DNA from 2 places in the Paenibacillus protaetiae genome. Region 2 is predicted to be linked to the other one. Evidence: riboswitches for the same ligand, from Rfam matches in the RefSeq annotation. Region 2 holds a riboswitch; the other holds the start of a gene.
The links. A riboswitch is a leader RNA that binds a small molecule or an ion and turns the genes downstream of it on or off. The one in region 2 is predicted to bind fluoride.
Positions count from the first base shown of each region.

Region 1 (4,430 bases), 1.3 Mb from region 2:
AAACATTTATCATTGAATATTGAATCTGCCTTGTCGATAGGGAACTTATGTTCTATAATCGCAAAAGGATTATTAAATTTAAGGGGCGAGAAAATTGGACAAGAGATATACCGCCTTCATTAGCTACAGTTGGGACGGACCTGCTCATGAGGAATGGATCAGAAATCTTGTAAATGATTTGCGATCACAAGGTGGAGTAGATGCAACTTGTGATCAATTTGAAGTACAAGAAAAAACGGTAAATTTAAATAAGATGATGATTAATGCAATACGGGATAATGATTACGTTATTGTAGTACTTACAAGTTCTTATGCTCAGAAAGCAGATGATTTCCAAGGCGGAGTTGGATTTGAAACTATGTTGTCATTGCCTGCTCTAAGAACCGAACCTGATAAATTTATATTCGTAATGCGAGAAGGGGACTATGCAGCAGGTTTTCCGTATCATTTACGTGATTACTATGCTATTAATTTTAGTAATGATGTGGAATATAAGCAAAAGTTAGATGAACTGATTCGTCGTATTTATAAGAAAGGAAAATTTGAAAAAGCGCGATTAGGTAATATTCCTGATTTCGGTGTCATGCTCCCGGATAATACTCAGGTTCAAGAAGTATCGACTTATAAAAGTGTTTTTGATGATTTGGATTTACCTAGTGCTAACAAGATAAGCGATCTCGCTAAAAAGAAATTCATTAATGGTAGCTTTATTGAAATTTGCAGATTATTTGAAGAACTCTTCGAACAAATGAGTAGGAAGACTTCTGGATTTGAATTTAGCAGTGAGCAAATTGATAACCAAAAGAGGGTATTCCTTCTATATTTGAATGGGAACCAAGTGTCAGGTGTGAAAATTTGGGTTGGTGGATTAGGTTATAATACAAATTCGATTTGTCTGAGCTATGGTAACCATATAAGTGTGAGATCGGACAATTCAATGAACGAAATTATTAGTGTAGATGTTAGCCAACATAACCAGATGGCACTTAAGATGACACTAAGTTTTTCAACAAAAGACGAATCCATGACGCCTGAAAAAATTGTTAGGTCAATTTGGACATCTTCGTTGGCATACTCATTTAAATTATGATTTGAAAGGGTGAATAATTTGTTTATCCCCGAGAATTATGCTGATCTTTTGCGCTGGTTAAAAAGTTATAATGAAGGCAACCAAATCCTTCAGGCTACTGGTTTAAACAACTTCAATAGTGAAGGATTCTTGGCAAAAATGAATAAGGCGCATACAGGTTTCTGTTTTCTGTCGCTGGATTCAAAAGGGTTGATGAAGGGAGAATTTATAATCAATGATAAGCCTAATAATTGCGTGTCATTGAAACGTATAAATTTGAAGGACATTATTGGTGTTGAGTGTAATTTATCCAACTACGGAAGAGACTTTATTGGATTTCAATTTCAAAAAATATATTATTCATTGTCCATTCTAAATAATGAGAAATTAGTTTTAATTTCTGAAGATTATACAACTGATAGCAACCAGAAGTTTATGGAAATAGGTAATCGTTTAATGAACAGCGTTGGTTGAATTTGATTGTAAGGCACAGAAAAGATTACGGACGAAATCAACAAATAAAGCTGTGTTCGTGTGAACACAGCTTTATTTGTTAATTTTCTATTTCATGAGTGTTTTAGCATTATGGAAAAGCTACCCAGGGAGAGTTCTCAAACATGAAGAAATGAAGATTCTTGTTACTAGAGGATTTGTAACAAAACAATCGTGATCGCAAAATAGTTTTAATTTTTATTGACTTCCGGTAATACTTCATGTAAATATGTATTTATGTGAATAAGGCGATGGAGTTCGCCATAACCGCCCTTCTGGGCTAATGACTCCTACCAGTGAGAACTTTGCACTGGTAGGAGTCTATTTTTTTGTCCAGAATTTCACATAATAAGTCAATTGATAAGGGAGAGAAAACATTGAAAAAGCTTAAAGACGTGGCATTTCATTATGCCGAAAAAACATTGCATGTTGCTTTAGTTGGCTCACTATTCAAATGGATATTCTACGGTGGCATTATAGGTATTTTATCTGGCTCATCTTCCGCATTATTTTTAGCAAGCCTCGATTTTGCAACCAATAAACGAATGGCGTATTCTTGGCTGCTGTACCTATTGCCAATCGGCGGGGCTTTCATGAGCTATTTATACTTAAAATTCGGCAAAAATGCCGGTAAAGGTAATAATCTGATTTTAGAGCAGATTCAAGATGGGCAAGAGAGTATTCCTTTTCGCATGGCTCCGCTTGTGCTTTTGGGCACGTTTTTAACCCACTTATTTGGCGGCTCAGCAGGTCGAGAAGGAACTGCGGTACAAATGGGCGGCAGCTTTTCGGAATGGATCGGCAAAGTGTTTAAAGTCGATGGCATCGACCGTAAAATTTTGTTGATGTGTGGTATCAGCAGCGGGTTTGGATCTGTATTTGGAACGCCCCTTGCCGGAACGATTTTTGGTCTTGAGGTTATTGCCATTGGGCTCGTCAGCTATCAGGCTATCATTCCATGCTTTATCGCCAGTTTCGTCGGCAACCTGGTTACGACCGCTTGGGGCATTCACCATATTCACTACCATATGGGAGCTGTGCCAGTTCTTTCTGTTTCCGTGGTGCTCAAAGTTATTTTTGCATCCATCCTCTTTGGATTAGCTAGCATTTTATTTAGTGAACTTACGCATTGGCTTAAAAAAATGTATACGAAGCTCTTCAAAAACCCAATGATAAAAGGTTTTGTTGGTGGACTTGTCATTATTGCACTTGTTTTCATTTTCGGTACACGTGATTATCTAGGACTTGGCATTCCCTTGCTGCAGCAGTCATTTGAAGAGCCTGTTTCACGCCTAGCGTTTTTATGGAAAACGCTATTTACCACCTTGACGCTTGGTGCAGGTTTTCAAGGTGGAGAAGTCACGCCATTGTTTGTTATTGGTGCTACTTTGGGTAACTCACTTGCAGATTTGCTTCATCTTTCGCCGCCATTTTTAGCCGGTTTAGGTTTGATTGCGGTTTTTAGTGGAGCTACCAATACACCTATTGCCTGCTTTGTTATGGGGATTGAACTTTTCGGATCAGAAGGTATGATTTACATGTTTATGGCTTGCATTGTAAGCTATTTGTTTTCTGGTCATACAGGCATTTACACATCACAGCAAATTGGAATTTCAAAATCGAAACTGTATCCTATTCCTGATAAATCGACACTTGCATCTATTAAGACTGGGAAAACCGTCGAAAAGGAGCAGGGTTTCAAAAAGCAATTGTAAACAACTGCGTCCCGATATGAATCATCCTTGCTTTGGACAAAAGTTATCTGCTAACATGTGAACTAAGGATAAAGGGCTCCTCTATAACGTCATCTGTAGAGGAGAATGTGAAATGTTCAGCATCAAATTAAAAACGCGGTTTTTAAAATTTGTCTTGGAGGTTTATTTTAAAAAAACGCTTAAAACAAATTATTAAAATCGCACTGTATTTCTTGCTTTTGTGGTACAAATGGCATTGGTAGTTCCGAAATAACAAAATGACGTTTTGGAGTCCCTCTTATCCGATTTTTCTCCGTTCGCAAAGCGATTGGGGATTATCGGATGAAAGTAAAATATCATAATCAACAAATAAAGCTGCGCTCATGTGAGCACAGCTTTATTTGTTATGTTTCCATTTCATGAGGGTTTTCGCGTTATTGATGACGAACTGTCGATCCGCAAGCGGCAATTTGTACAGCGCGTTTACGAGCTGACCGACTTCGTCTTCTTTGCCGTTGGTATCGACAAATCGAAACAGCTCAGCAAAGCTAATGTTCAAGGCTTCCGCTATTTTTTCAATGCTTTCAAACGTGACATTTTTTTCGCCACGCTCCACAGCGCTCACATAATTGACGTGTGTGTTCGCTTTTTCAGCTAGCTGCTCTTGTGAATAGCCCTTATCTTTACGGATTGCTCGAATCCGTTCGCCTAATCGTTGCAAGGACATGCCATCACCTCTTACCCCAAGCTTACGAAAGCATGATGTGAAAGCCTATCATCCTAAAAGTGTATATTGACGTATGAATCACACTCGTTGCATAATGGGATGGTAAATTAATCCTATGAGTGTGATTGTAGAACTAAATTACACTTGTAAAAAAAAGGGGCATTGGGGAATGAAAACATTTAAAGCAAGACATTTGGTCGCATCATTTATGTTAGGAAGTTTGTTTTTTAGCGGCGTGGGTTACGCCGCATCTTCGTTAGCAATGATCGAAGTGAACTTTTTGCCGTTGAAGTATTACTTCGACGGTGTCGAAAAGAAAGCGCCAGACGATCAAAAAGGGTTTACGTACAAAGGCACGACGTATGTTCCGCTACGCTTTGTTGCTGAATCGCTTAGTAAAAAAGTAGGTTACGATGGCAAGACGACCTCTATTTATGTTGGTAAGCAG
Region 1 is NZ_CP035492.1:1,756,759-1,761,188, reverse strand. Features, by position in the region: gene ET464_RS08040 (toll/interleukin-1 receptor domain-containing protein) at 95-1,090, shown strand; gene ET464_RS08035 (hypothetical protein) at 1,100-1,543, shown strand; fluoride riboswitch at 1,800-1,861, shown strand; gene ET464_RS08030 (voltage-gated chloride channel family protein) at 1,939-3,276, shown strand; gene ET464_RS08025 (helix-turn-helix domain-containing protein) at 3,653-3,982, opposite strand; gene ET464_RS08020 (stalk domain-containing protein) at 4,152-4,430, shown strand, end outside.
Region 1: it holds a riboswitch for fluoride, as region 2 does, so the genes downstream of both, ET464_RS08030 (voltage-gated chloride channel family protein) here and ET464_RS14295 (voltage-gated chloride channel family protein) in region 2, are expected to answer to the same signal.

Region 2 (4,430 bases):
GTACCATGCGCCAAGCAAAACGCTTATTACCGGCGATGCGACGATCGCGAATGAGGATGGCCAAATGATTGGGCCGAACCCTCCGTTTACGCCAAACTGGGATCAAGCGCTGCAATCGCTGAAAAAATTCAAAAACTTCGATATTGAACATGTGATCTGCTATCATGGCGGATGGATTCAAAAGGACGTTAAACGTCAAATCAACGAGCTGGCTGAACTGTCGTGATCCGGTTTCTCATCACTCTGGCCGTTTCTTTGGCAGGGGGAGCGGTTTTCTCGCTCATTCATGCTCCTCTGCCATGGCTGCTGGGGCCGATGGTATTTACCCTTATTGGCGCGAGAGCGCTGCGGAAAGTATCCAAACCGCTATGGCCAGGTTTTGTACGCAATATTGCAATGATCATGATCGGGTATTCCATCGGGCTGACGTTTACGCAAAGCACGCTTGCCGAAATGGGCCATCAGCTGCCATCCATGTTTCTCATGACGGCGCTGCTGCTTATATTCAGCGGCTTGATTGGCTTCTGCGTCTCTAAGCTGACCGGACAGCCGCTGCCGACCATCATTATGGGGAGCATCCCCGGCGGCTTGTCGCAAATGATTATATTAGCCGAGGAAACGAAAGGCATTGACCTGACGGTCATGACTTTCCTGCAAGTGTCGCGGCTGCTGATGATCATTTTTTGTGTGCCGCTGCTGGTGTTTAGCCCGCTGTTCGGCAATTCGCATTCGGCGATTGAAGCAGCCGCTTCCGGTTCGCAGGCGGCATGGGGGGACTTGTTCCCGAATGTGCTGCTGTTTGCAGCAGTGTGTGTCGCAGCCGCCTGGTTTGCGGCCAAAATCCGTTTCCCGTCGGCTTATTTGCTTGGGCCGATGATCTCGACAGCCATATTGCATTTGTCCGGTGTACACGGTCCTGCGCTACCAGCCGGCCTGCTGGATGCGGCGCAGCTTATGATCGGCACTTATGTCGGCCTGCTGCTCCGTCCCGGCAATCTGAAGCTGAAATTTATGCTTTTCTCATTCCTTAGCGGGCTTGTGCTCATTGCGGGATCCATTGGCCTGAGCGTATTGCTGACCAAGATGCACGGCGTCTCGTCCTCGACTGCTTTTCTAAGTATGGCGCCGGGCGGCATGGATCAGATGGGCATTATGGCGAAGGAAATTAACGCCGATGTCGCCATCGTCAGCTGCTACCAAATCTTCCGCACCTGGTTTATTTATTTTGCCGTTCCGCCGCTGCTGCGGCTGCTGTTCAAACGCATCATGCCGCGGACAAAGAAGGAAGCGGCTTCCGCGGCTTCGCCTTAATCGGCTTGCCGGCTGATATTGACAAAGAAAGGCAAGAAGGCTATACTTTGTCTAACAATTGAACAGGCGATGGAGTTCGCCGTTAACCGCCTTTGTGCTAATGACTCCTACCAGTTTATTTGAGCTGGTAGGATTTTTTTTATTTTTTTGTATAAATAGGAAGGGGAGACGGATTTTGACTGCATTTTTTAAAAACCAGTCTGAGAAGTACAGAAGTTATGCCGCGAAGTGGACGCATATCGGAATGGCTGGTTTTGTCATCAAATGGCTCGTATTGGGCGGGCTTGCCGGCGTATTTACCGGCTCGGCATCCGCCTTGTTTCTGGCGAGCCTGGACTGGGCGACAGATGCGCGAGTATCCCATGCATGGCTGCTGTGGCTGCTGCCTGCCGGCGGTGCGCTGGTCAGCTTCGTTTATTGGAAGTTTGGCAAAGACGCGTCCAAAGGTAATAACCTTATACTGGAGCAAATCCATGAAGGCGGCGGGAGTGTTCCGCTCCGTATGGCGCCTCTCGTGCTTGCGGGGACGATTATTACACATTTGTTCGGCGGATCTGCAGGGCGTGAAGGCACAGCGGTCCAAATGGGCGGGAGCTTATCCGAATGGATCGGCAAAATGTTGCGGATTAACGCGATCGACCGCAAAATATTATTAATGTGCGGGGTCAGCAGCGGGTTCGGCTCGGTGTTCGGCACGCCGCTTGCGGGTGCGGTGTTTGGGCTTGAAGTGCTGGTGATCGGCGTTATCCGGTATGAAGCGCTGATCCCTTGTTTTATCGCAAGTTTTGTAGGCGACAAAATGACAGCGGCTTGGGGCATTCACCATTTGCGTTATCAGATGGGGGCAGTGCCCGGCTTCAGTATGCCGCTGCTGCTCAAGGTGCTGTTAGCCTCCATGATGTTTGGCTTGACTGCGCTGCTTTTCAGCGAGCTGACTCGCCAGCTCAAAGCATGGTTCACGAAACTGATCAAAAATCCGGTCGCCAAAAGCTTTGCCGGCGGCTTGCTGATAATCGGTATGGTGTACCTGTTTGGCACAAGGGAATATCTTGGTTTAAGCATTCCGCTTATTCAGCAATCGTTCGACGGAACCGTTCACGGCTATGATTTTCTGCTTAAGACGGTCTTTACGTCGGTGACGCTGGGAGCGGGTTTTCAAGGCGGCGAAGTGACGCCTTTATTCGTCATCGGTTCGGCGCTTGGAAGCGCGCTGGCCCATCTGTTCTCCTTGCCGGCCGCCTTCCTGGCGGCAGTAGGCTTTATTTCCGTCTTTAGTGGCGCCACCAATACGCCGATTGCTTGTTTTATTATGGGGATCGAATTGTTTGGCGCTGACGGCGCCGTGTACCTGTTTTTGGGCTGCTTGGTCAGTTATTTGTTCTCGGGGCATACCGGCATTTACACCGCACAGCGAATCGGCATCTCCAAAAGCAGAGCGGTCGCCGTTCAGGACCATGCAACACTTGCGTCCGTACGCGTCAAGAAGTAAGAATTATGCCAATGCCGCGTGAAAGCGCAGCTGCAGTCCATCTATGGATTGCAGCTGCGCTTTTTTTTGGTAATTTAGGGTTGACAAAAAGGTTGTAAAAAATTAGACTACTAGTTAGTCGAATTGTGATAATGATTATCAATTGCATAAAGAGATCAAGAAGGAGAGTATCATCCATGAAGAAATCATTGTTCTTACTATTAATCAGCCTTGTTCTAGTGCTGAGCGCCTGCGGTAACGGCAACAGCAACCAGGCAAATTCGAAATCCGGCGCGAACAGCTCGCCGAATGCAAGTACAAGCCCAAGCCCAAGTGATGCTGCGGACAGCAGCGATTCCGGCACCATAACGTACCAGTCTGAAAGCGGTCCGATCGAAGTTCCCGCGCATCCGCAGCGCGTAGTCGCCCTGTCCGGCTATGCAGGAAACCTGCTGGCGCTTGGCGTTCCGCTGGTCGGCGTAGATTCCTGGACGAAATCAGACCCGAATTTTAAAGATCAGCTGAAAGACGTTGCCGAGGTTTCCGACGAGAACGTGGAGAGCATTTTGAATGTGAAACCTGACTTGATCATCGCGATGACGGATATTAAGAACGTGGATAAATTGAAGCAAATTGCTCCGGTTGTGACGTACACGTACAACAAAGTGGACTATTTGACGCAGATTCTGGAGATCGGCAAAGCCGTTAACCAAGAGAAAAAAGCATCCGACTGGATCGCTGATTTTAAAGCACGCGCCCAAAAAGCAGGCGAACAAATCAAAGCTAAAATCGGCGCGGACAGCACAGTCAGCGTTATTGAAGGCGATGCTAAATCGCTCTACACCTTCGGCGACAGCTGGGGACGCGGCACGGAAATCATTTATCAGGCGATGGGCTTGAAGATGCCGGATAAAGTTAAAGAAATGACGGCGAAAGACGGCTATTATGATTTGTCGCTGGAGATTTTGCCGCAGTACATGGGAGATTACGTCTTTTACAGCAAAGACCCGGCAGGGGATGCTTCTTTCCAACAAACGTCCACTTACAAAAATATTCCGGCCGTTAAAAACAACCGTGTATTTGAAGTAGACGCTACGACGTTCTATTTCAACGATTCGCTGTCGCTGGACTATCAGCTTGATTTCATTACGAAATCGCTGCTGGGGAACTAATCGTTAAGTTAGATAACCATTACACGCTACATGAAGAAAGAGGGACGCCTTTGCGTTCCTTTTTCTGCAAGCAGAGAAAGAACGGATGATCGAGATGAATAGACTGTTTTCGTTTAAGCCGGCAGGTTCTTTTGCATTCCAACTGTTCCTCAACTTGGTTTTATTTGTCGTGATGTTCGCCATAGCCGTTATGTTGGGCGCCAAAAACGTATCGTTATCCGATATTTGGAGCGCGCTCACGAATCCGCACGCTGCGGGCGAAGATATTTCCGTCATCCGCGAGCTTCGGCTGCCGCGCGAGGTAGGGGGCGTCCTGGTCGGATCTGCCTTGGCAGTGGCGGGCGCCATTATGCAGGGCTTGACCCGCAACCCGCTTGCCGATCCCGGGCTCCTGGGCTTGACTGCAGGCGCGAATGCAGCGCTGGCGATTTCATTTGCGCTTATTCCCGGAACCGGGTATTTCGGCACGATGTGCGCTT
Region 2 is NZ_CP035492.1:3,090,646-3,095,075, reverse strand. Features, by position in the region: gene ET464_RS14305 (MBL fold metallo-hydrolase) at 1-226, shown strand, start outside; gene ET464_RS14300 (AbrB family transcriptional regulator) at 223-1,311, shown strand; fluoride riboswitch at 1,368-1,428, shown strand; gene ET464_RS14295 (voltage-gated chloride channel family protein) at 1,556-2,800, shown strand; gene ET464_RS14290 (iron-hydroxamate ABC transporter substrate-binding protein) at 2,977-3,951, shown strand; gene ET464_RS14285 (FecCD family ABC transporter permease) at 4,046-4,430, shown strand, end outside.